Regions from separate parts of the Lactobacillus johnsonii genome, predicted to be linked through region 1. Evidence: predicted binding sites of a transcription regulator. Region 1 holds the regulator's gene; each other region holds the start of a gene.
What was found. The regulator HrcA, encoded in region 1, represses chaperone genes, less so after heat shock. The targets are predictions, from matches to a motif close to TTAGCACTCNNNNNNNNNGAGTGCTAA.

Region 2: the regulator HrcA is predicted to act here: its motif matches at 6,345-6,371, upstream of H0I41_RS08895 (ATP-dependent Clp protease ATP-binding subunit).
Region 3: the regulator HrcA is predicted to act here: its motif matches at 4,202-4,228, upstream of H0I41_RS01560 (ATP-dependent Clp protease ATP-binding subunit).

The regions. Positions count from the first base shown of each region.
Region 1 covers NZ_CP059055.1:807,171-815,603, forward strand. The annotation lists gene truB (tRNA pseudouridine(55) synthase TruB) at 1-224, shown strand, start outside; gene ribF (riboflavin biosynthesis protein RibF) at 237-1,175, shown strand; gene abc-f (ribosomal protection-like ABC-F family protein) at 1,434-2,942, shown strand; gene H0I41_RS03795 (GyrI-like domain-containing protein) at 2,958-3,584, shown strand; gene hrcA (heat-inducible transcriptional repressor HrcA) at 3,726-4,784, shown strand; gene grpE (nucleotide exchange factor GrpE) at 4,796-5,374, shown strand; gene dnaK (molecular chaperone DnaK) at 5,392-7,266, shown strand; gene dnaJ (molecular chaperone DnaJ) at 7,346-8,433, shown strand, end outside.
Region 2 covers NZ_CP059055.1:1,841,147-1,849,579, forward strand. The annotation lists rRNA gene H0I41_RS08870 (23S ribosomal RNA) at 1-224, opposite strand, end outside; tRNA gene H0I41_RS08875 (tRNA-Ala) at 351-423, opposite strand; tRNA gene H0I41_RS08880 (tRNA-Ile) at 459-532, opposite strand; rRNA gene H0I41_RS08885 (16S ribosomal RNA) at 674-2,246, opposite strand; gene H0I41_RS08890 (APC family permease) at 2,675-4,072, opposite strand; gene H0I41_RS08895 (ATP-dependent Clp protease ATP-binding subunit) at 4,199-6,313, opposite strand; gene H0I41_RS08900 (alpha/beta hydrolase) at 6,566-7,477, opposite strand; gene H0I41_RS08905 (PTS transporter subunit EIIC) at 7,467-8,433, opposite strand, start outside.
Region 3 covers NZ_CP059055.1:335,403-343,835, forward strand. The annotation lists gene H0I41_RS01530 (YfhO family protein) at 1-275, shown strand, start outside; gene hslO (Hsp33 family molecular chaperone HslO) at 329-1,204, shown strand; gene dusB (tRNA dihydrouridine synthase DusB) at 1,264-2,271, shown strand; gene lysS (lysine--tRNA ligase) at 2,286-3,827, shown strand; tRNA gene H0I41_RS01550 (tRNA-Gly) at 3,930-4,004, shown strand; tRNA gene H0I41_RS01555 (tRNA-Pro) at 4,045-4,118, shown strand; gene H0I41_RS01560 (ATP-dependent Clp protease ATP-binding subunit) at 4,283-6,751, shown strand; gene rpoB (DNA-directed RNA polymerase subunit beta) at 6,950-8,433, shown strand, end outside.

The DNA.
Region 1 (8,433 bases):
ATTATCCTGAAAAATGGCTTCAACCAATTGATAGCTTTTTCGTAGATTTACCCCAACTTCAAATATCACCAGATCAATTTAAAAGAGTTTCAAATGGAGCAAGCATTAAATTGAATACCACTTATGCCAAGGTAGCTTTGGTTTATAATGGACATATAAAAGCTATTTATCAACGACAAGGTAAAATTTATCGTCCTGAAATGATGCTTTTAAAAAATGAATAGTGAGAGTAAAAAATGAAAGTAATAACCTTAGATTATCCTATTTCTGCACCTATCACGACTAAAAAGGTAATCTTAACGCTAGGTTTTTTTGATGGGGTGCATATTGGACATCAAAAACTCATTAAAGATGCTAAGCTAATAGCAGAACAAAAGCACTTACCATTAATGGTAATGACTTTTGATAAACATCCTAAAGAAATTTATAAAAACGATCATAAATTTGTCTATTTAGAAACTGAGCAAGAAAAAGAGCGTAAAATGGAGAAGCTGGGAGTAGATTACTTAGTAATTATTAAATTTACTAAAGAATTTAGCCAGCTTTCGCCTCAAGATTTTGTTGATCAGGTGGTAATGAAACTCAAAGCTGATACAGTAGTCGTTGGTTTTGATTATACTTATGGCCCCAAAGATATTGCTAATGTAGAAAATCTACCTAAATTTGCTAAAGATAGATTTAAAATTGTAGTGGAGCCAAAACAAGCAATAGATAAAATAAAAGTGGGATCTACTTATATTAGAAAAGCTATTCAGCATGGAAATGTTGAACTAGCAGCTGAGTTACTTGGCCAGCCTTATGAAACTTCTGGCATTATTGTTCACGGCTTCAGACGTGGACATAAAATTGGCTTTCCAACTGCTAATCTTGAAATTTCTGGCTCTAAAGTTTTACCAGCTGAGGGAGTTTATGCAACTAGAGCAAAGGTAAATGGAAAATGGCATGATGCTATGACTAGCGTTGGCTATAATGAAACTTTCAAAACAAATCATGGTTTGACAATTGAAACTAATATTTTTGATTTTGATGAAGAAGCCTATGGTAAGCCACTAACTTTAGCCTGGTACAAGTTTATCCGTAAAAATAAAAAGTTTTCTGGTATAGAAGAACTTTCACATCAATTAGATCAGGATAAGCGTGATATTAAACAATATTTTTATAAATTGAAAAACTAATTTTAGGGTTACTTTTATATAATCTATGTGATAGAATATTTCTATCAATTGAAATTTAATATTTGAAAGAAGGTTACGCCGTTGCGTTTTTAATCTTGCAAAATAGCATAGTTGAATTTTAATAATTATTTTTCTTTTATAAGGACAACTGTGCACTTTTGACAAGATTAAACGTAGATGGGGATCTTCTTTTTTTGTTTAACTAGGAGAAAGTCTACACTTGTCAAAAGTGTAGGCTTTTTTCGTGAGGTGATTAATATGAGTAATATTAATATTTCAAATCTTTCTTTTAGATATCAAGATAGCTCAGATAATATATTTAATAATTTAAATTTAGACTTGGATAGTAGTTGGAAATTAGGTTTAGTAGGAAGAAACGGAAGGGGAAAGACAACCTTCTTGAATCTTTTACGAGGTAATTTAAGGGGAACAGGGAAGATACAAGCTAAACTTGAATTTAACTATTTTCCACTTACTGTTAATGATAAAAAACAATTAGCTTTATATGCGCTACAAGAACAGGTTTCATTTGAACAGTGGGAACTTGAACGCGAATTAAATTTAATGAAAGTTGATCCTGAACTTATTTGGCAGCCTTTTAATTCTTTAAGTGGTGGAGAACAAACTAAGATTTTGTTGGCACTATCCTTTATTAATAAAAATGGTTTTCCTTTAATCGATGAGCCAACTAATCATTTAGATGAAGATTCCAGAATGCAGGTTATAGCTTATTTACAACATTCTAATGGCTACATTGTGGTGAGTCACGATCGTGCTTTCTTAAATCAAGTAACAAATCATATCTTAGCCATTGAAAATACCGAAATTCATTTGTATCAGGGCAATTTTGCCAGTTATGAAGATACAAAGACAAAGCGAGATAAATTTAATCAAGATAAGAATGAAAAACTTCAAGGTCAAATTAGAAGTTTGAACGAAAGTAGAAAGCGAGTAAAAGGATATTCTCTTCAATCAGAAAACAATAAAAAAGCAAGCGCTCATAAAAATGAAATCCATGCATTCATTAATAAGGGATTCTTTAGTCATAAAGCAGCTAAAATAATGAAAAGATCGAAGAATCTTGAAAGAAGAATGGATAAGAGTATTCAAGATAAAAAAGGCTTAATGACAAATATTGAGTCTATTCCTGAATTAGAAATGAACTTTCATCCCAACTATCATGGAACTCTATTAGAAGCGCAGCATTTAGATCTTACAGTCCAAAATAAGAAATTGTTTGAAGATTTAAATTTAACTATTAAAAATCATGGGATTGTAGCTATAGAAGGAAAAAATGGATCTGGAAAGTCTACATTTTTGAAAAATATTTTAAAACCAGATAAAAATGTGATTTCTCAAGGAAAGCTTGATATTGTTAATGGCTTAAAGATATCATATTTACCACAAAATTTTATTGAATATTCTGGTACTTTATCTCAGTTTGCAGAAAAAGAAAAAATATCTTATGAAAATCTATTAAATATTCTTAGAAAAATGGGTTTTCCGAGAGAAAGCTTTGCCACAAAAATTGAAGAAATGAGTATGGGGCAGCAAAAAAGAGTGGCGATTGCCAAATCATTGGTAGAAGAAGCAGATATATATTTATGGGATGAGCCAGCTAATTATTTAGATGTGTTTAACCAGGATCAGTTAATTAACATGTTAAGAAAAGAACAACCGGCAATGCTATTAATTGAACATGATAAGTATTTTATTAGTCAGGTTACAGATAAACGAATAAAATTAGGAGATGTAAAAGCTAAATAATTAAAGGAGAAAAAATTGGTATTTGACTATAAAAAAGAATATAAAGATTTATATTTTCCAAAAAAGAAACCTGAATTAATAACTATTCCTGAAATGAACTATCTAGCAGTTTCAGGAAGCGGGGATCCAAATAAAGAAGATGGAACATATAAAAATGCTCTAGAAATGCTGTATAGTGTCGCTTATACCATTAAAATGAGTAAAAAAGGAGAACACAAAATCCTAGGTTATTTTGATTTTGTTGTTCCACCTCTTGAAGGTCTCTGGTGGATGAGGGATGATTCAAAAATCGACTACTCTCATAAAGAAAACTTTTCTTGGATTTCAATGATTCGTTTACCCGACTTTGTTACTCCTAAAGAGTTGGATTGGGCAGTTAAAACTGCTAGTGAAAAGAAGAAAAAAGATTTCTCGAAAGTAAAATTTTTTAAATATAACGAAGGACTATGTGTCCAGCAAATGCATATTGGTAGTTATGATGACGAATCGACGACAATTGAAAATATGCATAAATTTGTTAAGTCAGAAAATTATCAAATTGATATAAAAAATCCACGCTATCATCATGAAATATATTTAAGTGATCCGCGAAGAACTAGAGTAGATCGTGTAAGAACTGTAATCAGACTACCGATTAAATAAATTTGAGCAAGTACTAAGTACTTGCTTTTTTTGTTAAAAATCAAATTGATTTAGCACTCTACTTGAACAATTGCTAAAGTATGGTATCATATAAATTGTTAGCACAGAAGAAAGAAGAGTGCTAATGATGGGGGCGAGAAAATGTTGACTGAACGGCAAGAACTTATTTTAAAGACTATTATTATGGACTTTACTCAGACACATGAGCCAGTAGGTTCCAAGACCGTGATGAATCAACTGCCTGTCAAGGTCTCCAGTGCAACGGTTCGAAATGAAATGGCGGTTCTGGAAGAGAAAGGGCTACTTGAAAAGACACACTCTTCAAGTGGACGAATTCCTTCTACTGCTGGCTATCGATACTATTTGGATCATTTAATTAATCCAGTAAAAATACCAACGTCTGTCTATAATCAAATTGTTTACCAGTTAGACCGACCCTTTCAACAAGTTAATGAAATTGTGCAGGAAGCTGCAAAGATTTTATCTGATTTGACTAACTATACAGCTTTTGCAGCAGGACCTGAAACCCATTCGGTAAAAGTTACGGGTTTTAGAATTGTTCCTCTATCTAGTCATCAAGTGATGGCCATTTTAGTCACTGATGATGGTAATGTAAAGAATCAAATTTATACTTTGCCTCATCACACTAACGGGGAAGAAATTGAAAAAGCTGTTCGATTGATTAATGATCAATTAGTTGGAAAATCACTTAGTTCAATTAATGAAGTATTACTCAAGCGAATTGCTGATCATCTTATTGCTCGAGGATCTGCACCGGAAATATTAGATCTCTTACAAGATGTCATTAAAGATGCGGCTAGTGAGCAAATGTATGTTGATGGTCAAATTAATCTTTTGAGTAATTATGAAAACGATGATTTAACCAAGATAAAATCACTGTATAAGTTAATTGATCAAAATGATGCACTTTCAAGTTTGATTGGTTTTAATCCTGAAGATGAACTGAAAAATGATTCTAGTTCTAAGGTTCAGGTTAAATTGGGTTCAGAATTACCATCCGATTTACTTGAAAATTACAGCTTATTAACTGCACAATATAGTGTTGGTAAATATGGTAAAGGAACAATTGCACTACTAGGGCCAACAAACATGCCATACTCGCAGATGATCGGATTACTCGAGTATTTTAGGAATGAACTAGCAAAGAAATTGTTAGATTATTATGGTAGATTTAAGTAAGGAGGTTAGCTGTGAGTAAAGAAGAGTTTCCGCATGAAAAAGATTTAAAGGACGAGGTGACCCCAGATAAGGCACCAAAAAAAGATCCAAAAGCAGCTCCGAAAGAGGAAGTTAAGGAAAATCCAGTAGAGAATTATGAAAAAGAAATTGCTGAATTAACTGCTAAAAATAAGGATCTTGAAGATAAATACTTACGTAGTGAAGCTGAGATTCAAAATATGCAAGTGCGCTATGCAAAAGAACGTGCTCAGTTAATAAAATATGAATCTCAAAGCTTGGCTAAAGAAGTTTTGCCTGCAATGGATAACTTAGAGCGAGCATTAGCTGTTAAAGCCGATGATGAAGCTGCTAAGCAACTTCAAAAGGGCGTTCAGATGACTCTTGATTCATTAGTTAAATCAATGAAAGATCAAGGAATTACTGAAATTAAAGCCGAGGGCGAAACTTTTGATCCTTCTCTTCATCAAGCTGTTCAAACTGTGGCAGCAGAAAATGATGAACAAAAAGATCGCGTAGTTAAAGTTTTACAAAAAGGATATCAATATAAAGATAGAACATTAAGACCAGCGATGGTTGTAGTGGCTCAATAAGAAAGGAAGTTCCATATATGTCAAAAGTTATTGGTATTGACTTAGGTACGACTAACTCTGCTGTTGCCGTACTTGAAGGTAAAGAACCTAAAATTATTACTAACCCAGAAGGTAACCGTACAACTCCTTCTGTAGTTGCTTTTAAAAATGGTGAAATTCAAGTTGGAGAAGTAGCTAAGCGTCAAGCAATCACTAACCCTAACACTATTGTTTCAATCAAGAGTCATATGGGTGAAGAAGGCTACAAAGTTAAAGTTGGAGATAAGGAATATACTCCACAAGAAATTTCAGCTTTTATTTTGCAATACATTAAGAAGTTTTCTGAAGACTATTTGGGTGAAAAGGTAACTGACGCAGTTATTACTGTTCCTGCTTATTTCAACGATGCACAACGTCAAGCTACTAAAGATGCTGGTAAAATTGCTGGCTTAAATGTTCAAAGAATTATCAATGAACCAACTGCTTCAGCTTTAGCATATGGTCTTGATAAAGATGAAAATGATGAAAAAGTATTAGTATACGACCTTGGTGGTGGTACTTTCGATGTTTCTATCTTGCAATTAGGTGATGGAGTCTTCCAAGTATTATCAACTAATGGTAATACTCACCTTGGTGGTGACGACTTTGACCAAAGAATTATGGATTGGTTAATCCAAAACTTTAAGGAAGAAAATGGTGTTGACTTATCTAACGATAAGATGGCACTACAACGTTTAAAGGATGCTGCAGAAAAGGCTAAGAAAGACTTATCTGGTGTTTCCTCAACTCACATTTCACTTCCATTCATTTCTGCTGGAGAGGCTGGTCCACTTCACCTTGAAGCTGATTTAACTCGTGCTAAGTTTGATGAATTAACTGATGATTTAGTTCAAAAGACTAAGGTAGCATTTGACAATGCTTTAAGTGATGCAGGTTTGACTGTAAATGATATTGATAAAGTTATTTTGAACGGTGGTTCAACTCGTATCCCTGCAGTTCAAAAGGCTGTTAAGGATTGGGCTGGAAAAGAACCTGACCACTCAATTAACCCTGATGAAGCTGTTGCTTTAGGTGCAGCAATTCAAGGTGGTGTTATCTCAGGTGATGTTAAGGATATTGTTTTACTTGATGTTACTCCATTATCACTTGGTATTGAAACTATGGGTGGTGTCTTCACTAAGTTAATTGACAGAAACACTACTATTCCAACTTCAAAGAGCCAAATCTTTTCAACTGCAGCTGATAACCAACCAGCAGTAGATGTTCATGTTTTACAAGGTGAACGTCCAATGGCCGCTGATGACAAGACTTTGGGACGCTTTGAATTAACTGATATTCCACCAGCACCACGTGGTGTTCCACAAATTCAAGTTACTTTTGATATCGATAAGAACGGTATTGTAAACGTATCTGCTAAGGATATGGGTACTGGTAAGGAACAAAAGATTACCATTAAGAGTTCTTCTGGTTTATCAGATGAAGAAATCAAGAAGATGCAAAAGGATGCTGAAGAGCATGCTGAAGAAGATAAAAAGCGTAAAGAAGAAGTTGATTTACGTAACGAAGTAGATCAATTAATCTTTACTACTGAAAAGACTTTAAAGGAAACTGAGGGTAAAGTTCCTGAAACTGAAACTAAGAATGTTCAAGATGCTTTAGATGCTTTGAAGAAGGCTCAAAAAGACAACAACTTGGATGAAATGAAAGAAAAGAAAGAGGCTTTATCAAAGGCTGCTCAAGATTTAGCTGTTAAGCTTTACCAACAAAATGGTGGTGCTCAAGGTGCAGCTGGTCAAGCTGGCCCTCAAGGCCCACAAAATGGTGGTCAACCAAACAATGATAATGGCTCAGACAACGGTCAAGGTGGTTCAACTGTTGATGGAGACTTTCATAAGGTAGACCCTGATAAGTAAAAAGTTTTATAATTAAATCAAACAAGAAAAGAACTGCGTGATTGTAGTTCTTTTCTTTTATGAATAAAGGAGTTTTCAGATGGCACAACGTGATTATTATGATGTGCTGGGTGTTGATAAAAATGCTAGTGAAAGTGAGATTAGTAAGGCATATCGTAAACTAGCAAAAAAATATCACCCAGACTTAAACCATGAACCTGGTGCTGAAGAAAAATACAAGGAAGTAAATGAAGCATATGAGGTTCTCCATGATAAACAGAAAAGAGCTCAGTATGACCAATTTGGCCAAGCAGGTGTAAATGGTCAAGGTGGCTTTGGTGGTCAAGGCTTTGGCGGTTTTGGCGGCCAAGGTGGATACTCATCTCAAGGCTTTGGTGATTTTGGCGATATTTTCGGTGATATCTTTGGTTCAGCATTTGGCGGAGGCAGAAGTCGTGTAGATCCAACTGCACCGCAAAAAGGTCAAGATTTAGATTATACAATGACGATTGACTTTATGGATGCAATCAAGGGTAAAAAGACCGATATTACCTATACTAGAAGTGAAGTTTGTCCTACTTGTGACGGCTCTGGTGCTGAAAAAGGTACTCATCCAATTACGTGTGATAAATGTCATGGAAGTGGGGTAATGACGGTAACTCGTCAAACACCACTCGGTGTTATTCAACAACAAACTACTTGTGACAAGTGCGGAGGACGCGGAACAATTATTGAACATCCATGTCAAACTTGCCATGGTCAGGGCACCGTCGACAAAAAGCAGACTCTTCAAGTTACTGTTCCAGCTGGTATTGATAATGGACAACAGATTCGTTTAAGTGGTCAAGGCGAAGCTGGAAAAAATGGTGGTCCTTACGGTGACTTGTACATTGTATTTAGAGTTAAACCAAGCAAAGAATTTAGAAGAAATGGTACAACTATCTATACTGAAGCTCCAATTTCATTTGCTCAAGCAGCTTTAGGAGATAAAATTCGTGTAAATACAGTTCATGGTCCAGTTGATTTAACGATTCCGGCAGGAACTCAACCTAATACTAACTTTAAATTACGTGGTCAAGGTGTACCAAAGATAAATGGTACAGGCAATGGAGACCAAGAAGTAACAGTTAAAGTAGTTATTCCAAAGAAGATTAATGATAAGCAGAAGGAAGCTTTGGTTGATTACGT
Region 2 (8,433 bases), 920 kb from region 1:
ATTTTTCTTTCTCTTCCTGCAGCTACTTAGATGTTTCAGTTCACTGCGTCTTCCTTCATTAACCTTAACAGTTAATGATAATACCTCGCGGTATTGGGTTCCCCCATTCGGATATCTCCGGATCATTGCTTACTTACTGCTCCCCGAAGCCTTTCGTGGTTCGTCACGTCCTTCATCGGCTTCTAGTGCCAAGGCATTCACCATGCGCCCTTTTCTACTTGACCTATTTCAAGTTGAGTTTCTCTCTCTTCTCGGTCGCTCTTCAATCTGTTTTTTCGATTGTCTCGGTTTTTTTGCTTTTGATTATATTCAGTTTTCAATGTACTAACCCTTGAGACTTTATGTCTCAATGGAGGCTAACGGGATCGAACCGATGACCTCCTGCGTGCAAAGCAGGCGCTCTCCCATCTGAGCTAAGCCCCCATCATTGCCTTTTATCAAAGCTTTTTTGCTTTGAATGGGCCTAAATGGACTTGAACCATCGACCTCACGCTTATCAGGCGTGCGCTCTAACCAGCTGAGCTATAGGCCCGATTATGCTTGGCTTGTTATTCAAGTTGTTTGAGGTAATACCCTCAAAACTAAACAAAGTTTCTCAGTGTGCTTCCGCTTGGCTTTCTCGATGACTTCTCTTAGTGCTCTCGCACTCTCCATCATCTTTCGCCTTCCTTAGAAAGGAGGTGATCCAGCCGCAGGTTCTCCTACGGCTACCTTGTTACGACTTCACCCTAATCATCTGTCCTACCTTAGACGGCTGACTCCTATAAAGGTTATCCCACCGGCTTTGGGTGTTACAGACTCTCATGGTGTGACGGGCGGTGTGTACAAGGCCCGGGAACGTATTCACCGCGGCGTGCTGATCCGCGATTACTAGCGATTCCAGCTTCGTGTAGGCGAGTTGCAGCCTACAGTCCGAACTGAGAACGGCTTTAAGAGATCCGCTTGCCTTCGCAGGTTCGCTTCTCGTTGTACCGTCCATTGTAGCACGTGTGTAGCCCAGGTCATAAGGGGCATGATGACTTGACGTCATCCCCACCTTCCTCCGGTTTGTCACCGGCAGTCTCATTAGAGTGCCCAACTTAATGATGGCAACTAATGACAAGGGTTGCGCTCGTTGCGGGACTTAACCCAACATCTCACGACACGAGCTGACGACAGCCATGCACCACCTGTCTCAGCGTCCCCGAAGGGAACACCTAATCTCTTAGGTTTGCACTGGATGTCAAGACCTGGTAAGGTTCTTCGCGTTGCTTCGAATTAAACCACATGCTCCACCGCTTGTGCGGGCCCCCGTCAATTCCTTTGAGTTTCAACCTTGCGGTCGTACTCCCCAGGCGGAGTGCTTAATGCGTTAGCTGCAGCACTGAGAGGCGGAAACCTCCCAACACTTAGCACTCATCGTTTACGGCATGGACTACCAGGGTATCTAATCCTGTTCGCTACCCATGCTTTCGAGCCTCAGCGTCAGTTGCAGACCAGAGAGCCGCCTTCGCCACTGGTGTTCTTCCATATATCTACGCATTCCACCGCTACACATGGAGTTCCACTCTCCTCTTCTGCACTCAAGTTCAACAGTTTCTGATGCAATTCTCCGGTTGAGCCGAAGGCTTTCACATCAGACTTATTGAACCGCCTGCACTCGCTTTACGCCCAATAAATCCGGACAACGCTTGCCACCTACGTATTACCGCGGCTGCTGGCACGTAGTTAGCCGTGACTTTCTAAGTAATTACCGTCAAATAAAGGCCAGTTACTACCTCTATCTTTCTTCACTACCAACAGAGCTTTACGAGCCGAAACCCTTCTTCACTCACGCGGCGTTGCTCCATCAGACTTTCGTCCATTGTGGAAGATTCCCTACTGCTGCCTCCCGTAGGAGTTTGGGCCGTGTCTCAGTCCCAATGTGGCCGATCAGTCTCTCAACTCGGCTATGCATCATTGCCTTGGTAAGCCGTTACCTTACCAACTAGCTAATGCACCGCAGGTCCATCCAAGAGTGATAGCAGAACCATCTTTCAAACTCTAGACATGCGTCTAGTGTTGTTATCCGGTATTAGCATCTGTTTCCAGGTGTTATCCCAGTCTCTTGGGCAGGTTACCCACGTGTTACTCACCCGTCCGCCGCTCGCTTGTATCTAGTTTCATTTAGTGCAAGCACTAAAATCATCTAGGCAAGCTCGCTCGACTTGCATGTATTAGGCACGCCGCCAGCGTTCGTCCTGAGCCAGGATCAAACTCTCATTTTCCTTTTGAAAATGAGCTTTTTATCGTTTAGCTCTAAAACTTTCTTTGAGTTATCTCAAATTTATTGCTTGCGAATTGACTTCGCTTTTGTTTGGGATTTTTATATCCCGCACACTTTCAGCGAAACTTTGTTCAGTTTTCAAGGTACTACCGTTGTCATGTGACAACTTTTATATTATATCATGTCTTTTAAGCTTTGACAAGAACTTTTTTAATTTTCTCATCTCTCTCAAATGACAGCTTTATAATATTATCATCTTTTGCTCGCTTTGGCAAGCTTTTTTGAACTTTTTTATTTGCTCTTTTCGCTTGCCTCAAACAGCATGTATTACTTTACAGGCTTTTTCACTTTTCGTCAACCCTTTTTTGCAAAAAATTAGCAATATTTTTTTAGAGTGCTAAAAAAGGCCTCAATTTGAGACCTTTTTGATTAATTCTGTAGTTTAGAATGTTTTATACCGTATGTTGCATACACAATGATTCCCACAATTAACCAGATTCCCACCATAATTTTTGTCGTATTTGGTAACATCCAAATGAAATATACGCTTAGTAATCCAGCAATTACAGGCAGTACCGGATAAAGTGGCATCTTAAATCCATCATTCACAATATCTTTTCGATGCCGTAGAGGAATAATTCCAAATGAAATTAAAGCAAATGCGATTAATGTCCCTGCATTAATTAATGAAGCTAATTCCATTAAAGGAACCAATCCAGCAAAAACAGCTGCTACTATTGTAGAGACAATTACTGCGTGATCAGGAATCATCTTTTTAGCATGCACACTTCCCATGGAATCCGGTAATAATCCATCTCTTCCTAAAGCATAGAGTAATCTTGAGCCGCCCAGCAACATAGTAATCATTGCGGTAAAGATTCCGACTAATGCTCCAACGGTAATCAATTTATTCCACGCAGTTAAGCCAACTACTTTTAGTGCATAAGCTGCTGGATCATCAACATTTAATTGTTTGTAATTAACCATTCCAGTTAAAACTAGAGAAAAACTTACATATAGTAGAACAGCAATAATCACTGTCCCCATGATTCCTTTAACAACGTTTTTTTCAGGATCCTTTGTTTCAGCACTGTTTGCTGCTAAAGCATCAAAACCAATAAATGCAAAGAATACAGTGGCTGCAGCTGTAGATATTCCCCCAATCCCTAATGGTGGTGTTTGGAATTTTTTAGGATAAAATGGGACATAGTTGTCAGCCTTAATATAGAACATCCCAATCACAATAAACAAAATAATAATTGCGACTTTGATAATTACTGCTATATTTTCCACACGTTTAGATAAGTTAGCACCTTGATATAAAATCAAAGCAACGATTAACACAATTAAAACAGCAGAAATATTTATTACTCCACCTTCCATTGGTCCAGCTTCAAGTGCTTTAGGCAAATGAATTCCAATTGGCGCTAAAATATTATTATTAAAATATGAAGCAAAACCAGTCGCTTCAGCAGAAACAGCTAAAAAATATTCTAATAATAATCCCCATCCAATTATCCACCCTACTACTTCTCCATAGATTACTGAACCAAAAGAATAGGCGGAGCCAGCTACTGGCATTGCAGAAGAAAATTCAGCATAAGCCATTCCCACCATACCAGAAACAATTGCTGCTAATAAAAAAGAAATAGCAACTGCTGGACCAGCATGCTGTGCCGCTTCATGACCAGGCAAAATAAAAATTCCTGTTCCAATAACTGCCCCGATTCCCAACGCAACTAAATCACGAGCATTTAAATGTCTAGTTAAGCGAGAATCTGCTTTTAAAAAAGTATTTACTGGAACTTTCTTAAAGAAGTTTTTCATTCCAACTCTCCTTAATTTATTTTTAATTATTATACCTGATTTTATAGCTATTTCTACCCTATAATTAAAATTAATTAAAAAAAGACTACGAATTTAATTCGTAGTCTTTTTTTAAAATATTGCTAACTATTTTTCTTCTTTTTTATCAGCTTTTTCAGCTTCCTTGATGTCTTTCTTTTCTTGTTCACGAGTTTCCTTGTCAAACAATACATCTTCAAGAATTTCACCATTTAAGTACAAATGCTTATCATCAATAGTGAATTTAACTTCCTTAGTATCTGGCTTAGAAACAATCAACTTAGCTGCTGGGGTTTCAAGATCTTGTTCAACAACTCTTCTCAATGGACGAGCACCAAATTCCTTGTCATAACCCTTCTTAGCCAAGTACTTCTTAGCATCATCAGTAACATGAAGCTTAATGTTTCTCTTAGCAAGAGACTTCTCCATCTTTACTAAGTAAAGGTCTAAGATCTTGAGCATATCTTCACTAGTTAAAGAATTAAATGGAACAATTGCGTCAAGACGGTTTAAGAATTCTGGTCTGAAGTAAACTTCAAGAGCTTTACGTAAAGCATCTTGATCGTCACCCTTAAGTAACTTGTCAGAGTATCCAGCATTTGAAGTCATGATAATGATTGTATCTTTGAAGGAAATTGTTCTACCTTGTGCATCAGTTAAACGACCATCATCCATGATTTGAAGCAAAGCATTGAAGACTTGAGGATTTGCTTTTTCAATTTCATCAAGCAAAATCAATGAATATGGTTGGTGACGAATCTTTTCAGTTAATTGACCACCTTCGCCATAGCCAACATAACCAGGTGCTGAACCGATCAACTTATTAACAGCCATTTGGTCTTGATATTCTGACATATCCAAACGTACCAATGCATCTGCCTTACCAAATAACTTAATTGCTAATTGCTTAGCTAATTCAGTCTTACCAACACCAGTAGGACCAGTAAGTAAGAATGAACCAGTTGGACGGTTAGAATCCTTAAATACTTGCTTACGTGCAATTGCATCAGTAATGATGTCAATGGCCTTGTCTTGGTCAATAACAACTTTCTTCAAGTCAGAAGCTAAGTTAGCATTCTTTTGAGCTTCATTTGCATTAATTTCACTCATTGGAATACCAGTCTTAGTTTGAATTAAAGCATACATATCTTCTGGTGTAACTTTAAGTTCACTAGCTTTGCCGGCATTCTTAAGATCTTTCTTAAGGTCTTCAATCTCTTTCTTAATCTTAGCAGCTTCATCATATTTTTCCTTCTTAGCTGCTTCTGCCTTTTTACCTTCTAAGGCATGAATCTTGTTCTTAATTGAAGTTTCATCTTTTTGATCCATACCTAAGGACTTCTTAGCACCAGCTTCGTCCATTAAGTCAATGGCCTTATCTGGTAAGTGACGATCATTAATGTAACGATTTGAAAGTTCTGCAGCAAGCTTCAAAGCTTCTGGATCATATTTAACATTGTGGTATTTTTCATATCTTGGAGCTAATCCCTTCAAAATTTGAATAGCATCCTTGATAGTTGGTTCTGGAACTTGAACTGGTTGGAATCTTCTAGCTAAAGCAGGGTCTTTTTCGATTTGTTGGTATTCACTAGTAGTAGTTGCACCAATAACACGAATTTCACCGCTAGCTAATGCTGGCTTTAAGATATTAGCAGCATCCCCAGAATTATTTTCTGAATCAGTAGAACCTGCACCAACAATATTATGTAATTCATCGATAAAGAGAATAACATTCTTGTCACCCTTAGCCTTATCGATAATCTTCTTTAGTTTTTCTTCAAAACTACCACGAAGAGAAGTACCTGCAACTAATTCATTAATATTTAACTCAATAATATGAGCATTCTTTAGTTTTTCAGGAACGTCTCCATCAACAATTCTTTGAGCTAATCCTTCAACTACCGAGGTTTTACCAACACCAGCAGGACCAGTCAAAACAGGATTGTTCTTTTTACGTCTACTCAAAATTTCAATAACTTGATCAATAACAGCGGTACGTCCAATGACAGGATCATATTTACCCTTCTTAGCTTGTTCAGTTAAATCAACACCAATTGGCTTTTCCTTTTGTTGGCCATTTTGAGCGCCTTGTTGAGGTGCTTGACCAGCACTATATCTCATTGGTTGTTGACCACTAGTCATTCTTCCATCATTGAAAAAATCTCTGTTTAATTCATTAAACAAATCATCAAAATTATAGTTTCCATTGTCAAAGTATGCCATGCTTTACACACTCCTCATATTCTCAAAAATTTTAGCACTCATAAGTTATAAGTGCTAACTACTCACATTTCTTATTATAGCAGGTTATCCACAGAAAGCAAAATATTATTTTCTCTTTTTCCACAGATTATTTTAATTTGTGAGCAAAATAAGCGTAAAGTGCTTAATAAAGCATTTTACGCTTAAAAAGTTTGTGAATTAATATTATGACATAGTTCTAAAATTATTTATTTTTATTAATTTTCAAATAATTTAATCATTTATTATCTTTTTCTTTTTATGCTTGTCCTGTGGTCTTTGATTATTGCCAGGAATATTGTTTCCATTATTGTTTTCAAGCAAATACTGCTTAATTAACTGAACTACTTGTTTATTTTGCGGAAGAGAAGAATGTTGTGCATCCGATCCTGTAACTGTCATCGTCGTATAGTGCTTTACCTGATTTTGAAAAATATATTTTCCTGCTGCCACACTACTTTCAGGTACTAACCCATCCGACTCATAATTCTCTCCCCCTGATACTGAATATACATCTAAATTCTTAGGAATTTTCTTTCGATTTTTAATAAAATCATTCAGCATTTCGGTTTTATGGTCAACATTACTCTCATTAAAGTTATAGGGTGTCCCGAGGGTCATCAATTTCTTTATTTTGATTTCATCACTATAATCTGCATAGTATTTTTCTAGCCAATATGTCCAAATCAATCCACCATTTGAATGTCCAAATGCCTTAAAATTATTAAATTTATATTGCTGACTAAGCTGAGCAAAAGCCTCATCAAACCAACCTGCTTGTTTCTTAATATTGGCGTAACCATCATGATTATTTTCAAATCCTACTACAATAAACGGTTCATTATCATTACGATTAATTTTACCGCTATACTTCAATGTACCATCTTTCTTCACTTGAATTTTTAATAGACTATGCTTTTTCAGAGTATCTTTATTTAGCAGATTAACCAATTCATTAAAACGCTCAGTAGTTGCACTTGATCCTGGAATCATAATTACAGGAGACATTTGTGACTTTCGTCTTTCAGCTAAATCATGATTAGCACTTTTAATCCAAAAAAATGTTGGAATAGATAAAACTATCAAAAAGATGAAGGTACCTAGCAAAAGCAAACGATTTTTCGATATCCTATCTTTATTTAACATATTCATAGCCAGCCTCCTCATCATTTAACAAATCAATTTCGTCTTGAACATCCTTGGCCATCTTCACAATTGGAAGATATAACAAAATATCGAATGCAAACAGCAGCATTGAGAAAATTAGCGCTTGCCAGTTTCCATTTGTAGCAATAAAGGCATACAAAGGTCCCGGAGTTCCAGATAATACATTGTAGGCTGAAGCCGGAATTAAATGTATTGCAATCATACTTGCAGCTAAAAGCATATTTACAACTGGTAAAAATATATAAGGCAGTAAGAATAATGGGTTAAGGATAATAGGAATACCAATTAAAGCCCCCTGATTAGAGCCAAATAGAGTTGGAATAAAACTCCAACGGGCAACTCTAGCAATATCATTTTTCTTAATAAAAATTAAAATGCCAATCAATATCACTAAGGTTAGGCCGTTACCACCAAATTTTCCATAAGATTGATATAAAGAATTTCCCACATATGGATTAGGTACATTCCAACTTGAGCCATGTGTCAAAGCATAGTTTAAATTAGCAACATTAGTCGCACTATCACCACCAGCAGTAAGAGATACTAAAGGCTGGCCAATGCCACACCAGTTTAACAACAATGCTAGAAGTAATAAGGGAATAAAAATACCCAGATTTAAATTATTCTGTCCTTGACTTTGGAAAAATTGATAAAAGTTTGTGGCGATCATTCGTACATGGACTAAACTAGCTAAAATCCCAATTACTAATCCAATTAACCAAGTAGCAAGCATCGGACGAAATGAATTAAAAGCTCTTTGCTTTATTACTTGGGCACTTTCTGCATGGCGATGATGATAGTCAGTTCCAAGAAATCTAAAAATGAGTCCCGTTCCAAAACCGATCAAGAGAGCAAATAAAAAACTATTAATATTCAAAAAACGCCAGTTAAAAGATAGTTGGAAATCTCTAATATCTCTAAAACGATATGCACAT
Region 3 (8,433 bases), 470 kb from region 1:
ATAATTATCTATCAGGAAAAATAAATACCACTAAAAACGAAAATCTGGTAACTACTATTCCATACAGTAGGGGCTGGAAAGTAAAAGTAGATGGTAAACCAATTAAAGTGAGCCGAACTTTGGATGTATTTATTGGTTTAAATATGAAACCTGGTAAACATACTGTAGTAATGAGATATAGGACTCCCGGATTGCTTATTGGAGTTATAACAAGTATCATAGGTATAATCTTACTAGTGGTATTTAATGGGTACTTGGAAAAGAAAAAATATTAGTCAAAGAATAAAGTCTATAATTTATAGGCTTTATTTTTTAGGAGGAAGAAAAAATGAAAGATTATTTAGTAAAAGCAATTGATAAAACTAAAAATTTACGATTAATTACGGTTGATGCTAAAGATTTAGTAAGTGAAGCACAAAAAAGACATGATACTTGGAGTGCATCTTCAGCTGTGCTTGGAAGAACACTTATTGGAGGATTACTCTTGTCAGCAGCTTTATTGAAAGATAAAGATGAATTAACTGTTAGGTTACTTGGAAATGGTCCAGTGGGAGCAACTATTGTAACAGCAAAAGCTGATCTAACAATTAAAGGATATATCCAAAATCCTCATATAGCCCTTCCACCTAAAAAAGATGGACATATCGATGTGGCAAAAGCCGTTGGAAAAGGTTGGCTTGAGGTAACCAAAGATCAAGGTTTGAAGGAACCATATACAGGTCAAGTTCCAATTGTTAGTGGGGAGATTGCAGAAGATTTTACATATTATCTAGCCAAATCAGAGCAAATTCCTTCAGCTGTTGGTCTATCAGTATTTGTTGAGCCTAATAATGAGATTGGGGCAGCTGGCGGATTTATTTTACAGGCATTACCTGGAGCTACTGATGAGCAATTGGCTGAAGTTGAAAAGAGAATCAAGGCTCTTCCTAATCTTTCTACTTTATTTTTAGATGGAATGACACCTGAAAATTTGGCAGAGAGAATCTTAGGGACTGATTGTAAAATTTTAGCTAAAGAAGATGTTTCTTTTGCTTGTGATTGTTCGAAAGAAAAATATAGTCAAATCTTGGCTACCTTAAAACCAGCACAATTAAAAGAAATGATTGAGAAGGATCATGGCGCAGAGTTAGTTTGCCGCTTTTGTAAAGAAAAATATCATTTTACTGAAGATGAGTTAAAAGATGTCCTTAAGAAGGCAAATTAAAGTGGTGTGTAATGAATAGTTTTGCTATGATATTAGGGTATTTGAAAGGGTGAGCAAGTGTGAAAAACGATAGTTGGAAAATTAGGGATGTTGAAATTCCTAATCGTGTAGTAGTTGCACCGATGGCTGGAATTTCAAATGCTGCTTTCCGAGTAGTATGTAAAGAATTTGGTGCAGGCCTAGTAGTGTGTGAAATGATTTCAGATCATGGAATTATTTATCGCAATAAAAAGACCTTGGAAATGTTAACGGTTGATCCTCGTGAACATCCAATGAGTATTCAAATTTTTGGTGGTAGTGAGGAAACTTTAGTTGAAGCTGCTCATTATGTTGATACTCATACAGCAGCTGATATTATCAATATTAATATGGGTTGTCCTGTACCAAAGGTAACAAAAACTGATGCCGGAGCTCGTTGGCTATTAGATCCAAATAAGATCTATCAAATGGTCCATGCAGTTGTTCGTAATGTAAGTAAACCAGTTACTGTTAAAATGAGAACAGGCTGGGATCAAAAACATATTTTTGCTGTTGAAAATGCTTTAGCTGCTCAAGAAGCAGGTGCTAGTGCTGTTGCTATGCATGGCCGGACTAGAAAGCAAATGTACATGGGCGAAGCTGACTGGGAAACTTTGAAGGATGTAGCAGATGCTTTGACTATTCCTTTTGTTGGTAATGGGGATGTTACTACTCCTGAAAAGGCAAAAGCAATGTTAGAAGATGTTGGAGCAGATGCAGTGATGGTTGGTAGAGCGGCTTTAGGGAATCCATGGATTATTAAAGATATGGTTCACTATTTGGATACCGGAGAGAAACTACGTCCACAAACTGTTGAAGAAAAAGTAGAAACTGCTAAAGATCAATTAAATAGATTGATTGATTTAAAGGGAGAAAAAATTGCTGTTCCCGAATTTAGAAGACAAGCAGCTTATTATTTAAAAGGAATTCCCCGTTCAGCTCGAACCCGTGCTAAAATAAATGATGTTTGGACGAAAAAAGAAGTTTTTGACTTGTTAGATGATTTTGTGGAAAAATATGAAGCGAGACAAAAGCAAATTAACCAATAAAAGGAGTTTTTAGAGTGGCAAAGAATGAAATGAACGACCAACTAATCGCTCGTCGTGAAAAAATGGACGAAATGCGTGAAAACGGTATTGAACCTTTTGGCGTAAGAAAATTTGATCGTCAAGACTTAGCTCGTACTTTGAATGAAAAGTATAGTAATGAGGATAAAGATGAATTAAATGCTGATATGCCTATGACTAAGATTGCAGGTCGTATGCTTGCAAAACGTGGTAAGGGTAAAGTTGGATTTGCAGATCTTTATGACCGTACTGGTAAAATTCAAATTTACGTACGTAAAGATATCGTTGGTGAAGATAACTACAAGATTTTTAAGAAGTCTGATATTGGTGACTTTTTAGGTATTGATGGTGAAGTAATGAAGACCGATACTGGTGAGTTGACTATTCGTGCTACTCACATTACTTTCTTGTCTAAGGCTCTTCGTCCATTGCCTAATAAATGGGATGGTTTAAAGGATGTTGAACAAATTTATCGTCAGCGCTACCTTGACTTAATTACAAATCATGATAGTTACATGCGTTTTGTTCACCGTACTCAAATTATTCAAGCTATTCGTGACTATTTGAATAATAGAGATTTCTTAGAAGTTGAAACTCCAGTTCTCCACAATATTCCTGGTGGTGCTGAAGCTCGTCCATTTATTACTCACCACAATGCTTTGGATATTGATCTTTACATGAGAATTGCTTTGGAACTTCCATTGAAGCGTTTAATTGTTGGTGGTATGGAACGTGTTTATGAAATCGGCCGTGTATTTAGAAATGAAGGTCTTGATACTAAGCACAACCCAGAATTTACTGAACTTGAAACTTATGCAGCTTACTGGGACTTCCATGATGTAATGGATGAGGCAGAAGGAATTATTAGAGCAGCTGCTAAAGTTGTTTCACCAGATGGTAAGATTACTTACCAAGGAACTGATATTGACTTAGGTAAGCCATTCCGCCGTGTTCACATGGTTGATTTAATCAAGGAAAAGACTGGTGTTGACTTCTGGAAGCCAATGACTATTGAAGAAGCAAGAAAAGTTGCTGATGAACACAACGTTCACTATGAAAGCTACTGGAAGGTTGGCCACATTATTAATGCCTTCTTTGAAGAATTCGGTGAAGGATCAATTGTTCAACCTACTTTTGTTTATGGACACCCAGTAGAAGTATCACCACTTGCTAAGAAGAATGCTGATGATCCAAGATTTACTGATCGTTTTGAAATCTTCATTATGGGTGCAGAATATGGTAATGCATTCTCAGAATTAAATGATCCAGATGATCAACGTCATCGTTTCGAAGACCAAATGGCTGAAAGAGAAGCTGGTAACGATGAAGCAGATATGATTGATGAGGATTACCTTCGTGCTATGGAATTCGGTATGCCTCCTACAGGTGGTCTAGGTATTGGTATTGATCGTTTGGTAATGCTTTTAACTGATGCTCCTGCTATTCGTGATGTCTTACTCTTCCCAACAATGCGCCCTGAAAAGGTTGAAAGTGTTGAAGCAGAAGTTCAAGAAGATTTGAAGAAAAAGAACAAATAGTTTTTGCTAAATAGACTGTCGTAAATGACGGTCTATTTTTTTAATATTTTTTCAAAAAATACTTGCAATAAAAAGATGTTTTGCTATACTAATAAATGTACTGCGGAAGTAGTTCAGTGGTAGAACATCACCTTGCCATGGTGGGGGTCGCGGGTTCGAATCCCGTCTTCCGCTCCAGTATAAAAGACTCACCGAAGTGTGAGTCTTTTTTGTTATTCGGGATGTGGCTCAGCTTGGTAGAGCGCTACGTTCGGGACGTAGAAGTCGCAGGTTCAAATCCTGTCATCCCGATTGAATATTATTTTGTTAAAAAGTTCGTCTTGGGTTAGAAAGACGAACTTTTTTGTATATAATGTTCATGAAATATCAAAAAGTTTACATTTACTAATTGTAAGTGATAAGATATTTGTCTAAAGATTGTAATATTGATCTTAAAAGAAGTAAGGCGGTGCAAAATGGAAAAATCATATAGTGATAGTGCAAAAAATGTTCTTGAAATTGCTAAAGAGCAAGCACAAAACTTTCACCATCGAATTATTGGAACAGAGCATGTTCTGCTTGCTTTAGTAATTGAAGCTAATGGGGATGCTGGAAAACTTTTGCGTGAAAGAAATGTAACACCAACCTTAGTGCGAGAAGAAATTGAAAGATATACTGGCTATGGTTCAAGTCCAAAGGCCACATATATGGAAATGTCCCCACGTTTAAGTTTAGTTTTGAATTTTGCTAAACAAAGGGCTGACGAATTAGGGACTGCTCAAATTGAGACAAAACATATTTTGCTAGGTTTGTTAGCTAGTGATCAAATTTTAGCAAGTTTAATTTTGAAAAATATTGGTGTAGATCCACGAGATTTAAGTCAGGATGTAAATGATAGTTTCATGGATGGTTCTGGGGAAGAAAATAATGTTCTTGGTATTTCTTCAGCCACTGGTATGAAAAAAGGTAAGTCATTGACTCCAAATTTAGATAAAGTTAGTGTGAATCTAAATAAAAGAGCCCGTGAAGGTGCAATTGACCCGGTAATTGGGAGAGATAAAGAAATAAAAAGAGTAATTCAAATCTTATCTCGAAGAACCAAAAACAATCCCGTTTTGGTAGGAGAACCTGGTGTTGGTAAGACTGCAGTTGCCCAAGGAATAGCAGCCGCAATTGTAAATCATGAAGTTCCAGATACTCTAGCTAAAAAACGAGTTATGGCCTTGGACATAGGAAGTTTAATTGCTGGAACTAAATATCGTGGTGAATTTGAAGATAGAATGAAGAAGATTCTAAAAGAAATTCAACAGGATGGTTCAGTTATCTTATTTGTTGATGAAATGCATACTTTGATTGGTGCAGGTGGCGCGGAAGGTGCAATTGATGCTTCAAATATCTTAAAGCCTTCATTAGCACGTGGCGATATTCAAATGATTGGCGCTACTACTTTTGATGAGTACCAAAAATATATTGAAAAAGATCAAGCTTTAGCAAGACGTTTTCAACAAGTAAAAATTGGTGAACCTTCAAAAGAAGAAACTGTGGATATTTTAAAAGGCTTGCGCCCTAAATATGAAAAATTTCACAATGTAAAAATTGAAGATGAGGCAATTAATGATGCAGTTGAATTTTCAACACGGTATATTGCTAACCGATTCTTACCTGATAAAGCAATTGATTTGATTGATGAAGCAAGCGCAGCTGTAAAAATTCAAGCAATCGGTAAAAGTGATCCTCGTCTAACTAAATTGGATACACAAATTAATGATGTTATTCATCAGAAAGAACAAGCTGCAGAAAATCAAAATTTTGTTCAAGCAGCTAAGTTACGGGATGAGGAAAATAAGCTTACACAGGATCGGGATAAATTAATCGAAAAAGTAGAGAATAAAAACTCTAAAAAGTCGATTGTTGATTCTGATAAGATCGCTCAAATTGTATCTGAATGGACTGGTGTGCCCGTTACTAGAATGAAGAAGAGTGAAACTAAACGTTTAGCTCATTTAGAAAGTATTTTGCATGAACGTGTAATTGGACAGGACGAAGCTATCAGTGCCGTAAGTCGAGCAATTAGACGAAGTAGAAGTGGAATCAAGGATGAAAATCGTCCAATCGGTTCGTTCTTATTCCTAGGACCTACTGGTGTTGGTAAGACAGAATTAGCTAAGGCTCTTGCTGCAGCAGTTTTTGGCTCAGAACGAAATATTATTCGTGTAGACATGTCTGAATACATGGATCAGATTGCAACAAGCAAATTAATTGGTTCGGCACCAGGATATGTAGGATATGAAGAGGGTGGTCAGCTCTCAGAACGTGTAAGACGTAATCCATATTCAGTAATTTTATTGGATGAAGTAGAAAAAGCTCATCCGGACGTGTTTAATTTATTGCTTCAAGTTTTGGATGAAGGATTTTTAACTGATTCTAAAGGTAGAAAAGTCGATTTTAGAAATACCATTATTATCATGACTTCTAACCTTGGGTCACGTAGTTTGCAAGAAGATAAGACAGTTGGGTTTGCAGCGGATAATGCTGATAAAAATAAACTTCAACAAGAAAAAGTTACGGCGGCTGTTAAACAATTCTTCAGACCAGAATTTTTAAACAGAATTGATGAGACCGTGGTCTTTGATAGCTTAACTAAGAAACAATTGCGTGAAATTGTTAGCTTAATGACTGGTCATTTGGTAGATCGCTTAGCTAAAAAAGACGTAACCTTAAAGATTTCACCAGCGGCTTTAGATGTATTGGCTAAAGATGGATTTGATCCAGAGATGGGCGCTCGTCCATTACGTCGTGCAATTCAACATGAACTTGAAGATGTAATTGCTGAAGATTTAATTAGTGAAAAAATTAAGGCTGACCAAATTGTAAAAGTTGGAGCTCATCAAGGTAAATTAAAATTTACAATTCTTGATAAAGATAACACTTTAGTGAAAAATTAGTTTTTTGACAAATTAGTAATATAAGTGTAAAATACTAAACGTTTAAAAGGCTGAAATTCAGGATTTCGCTGATCTATTGTCCAGCGAGATGATAAAACAAAAACGACATTTACGTTGTTTTTGTTTTTTTGTACCCAAATTTTGACTTTTTGCAATTTGTAACACAAATGTAATATTTAGATTCTTATATAAGAAAGGATGTTTTCTTTGTTAGGACACGCTGTGAACTACGGTAGTCACCGGACAAGACGTAGCTTCTCTCGAATTAAAGAAGTATTGAAGTTACCTAACTTGACTGATGTACAAACGCAATCTTACAAGTGGTTTCTTAATGAAGGTATTCGTGAAATGTTTGACGACATTATGCCGATTTCAGACTTTTCAGGAAAACTTTCTTTAGAGTTTGTTGATTACAAGCTCTTGAAGCCAAAATACACTCTTGAAGAAGCACGTGATCACGATGCTAATTACTCTGCTCCTCTTCATGTAACTTTGAAGTTAACCAACCATGAGACCGGAGAAATTAAGACTCAAGACGTCTTCTTTGGAGAATTCCCATTAATGACTGATTCAGGAACTTTCGTTATTAATGGTGCTGAGAGAGTTATTGTTTCTCAGCTTGTTAGATCTCCTGGTGTTTACTACCATTCAGATTTTGATAAAAATGGTCGCCAAATTTTCGGTGCTACAGTTATTCCTAACCGTGGTGCATGGCTTGAATATGAAACTGATGCTAAAGATTTAGCTTATGTTCGTATCGATCGTACTCGTAAGCTTCCTTTAACTGTTTTAATTCGTGCTTTAGGATTTGGTTCTGATAGTGAAATTGCGGATATGTTTGGTGAAAGTGATTCAATTCGTTTCACTTTAGAAAAAGATATCCACAAGAATCCTGCTGATTCTCGCGTTGCAGAAGCATTAAAGGATATTTACGAAAGATTACGTCCAGGTGAACCTAAGACAACTGATTCATCTCGTTCACTTTTATATGCTAGATTCTTTGATCCAAGAAGATATGATTTAGCTCCAGTTGGTCGTTATAAGATCAATAAGAAACTTTCTTTAAAGAATCGTTTACTAAGACAAACTTTGGCTGAAACTTTAGCTGATCCTGATACTGGTGAAATCATTGCTAAAAAGGGTGACGTTGTTACCCACGAACTTCTTGATAAATTATCACCTTACTTAGATCGTGATGACTTTAAGATGGTAACTTATGAACCTTCAAAGGAAGGTGTGTTACCTGATCCAGTAACAGTTCAAGAAATTAAGGTATATTCTAAAGTTGATCCTGAACGTGTAGTTAAGTTAATGTCTAACGGCCACATTGCAGATGATGTTAAACATTTAACTCCTGCTGATGTATTGGCATCAATTAACTACTTCTTCGACCTTCAAGATAATATTGGTACTACTGATGATATTGACCACTTAGGTAACCGTCGTATTCGTCGTGTAGGTGAATTACTTCAAAACCAATTTAGAATTGGTTTAGCAAGAATGGAACGTGTTGTACGTGAAAGAATGTCAATCCAAGACATTTCTACTGTTACACCACAACAATTAATCAATATTCGTCCTGTTGTTGCTTCAGTTAAGGAATTCTTTGGTTCATCACAATTATCACAATTTATGGATCAAAACAACCCACTTGGTGAGTTAACTCACAAGCGTCGTATGTC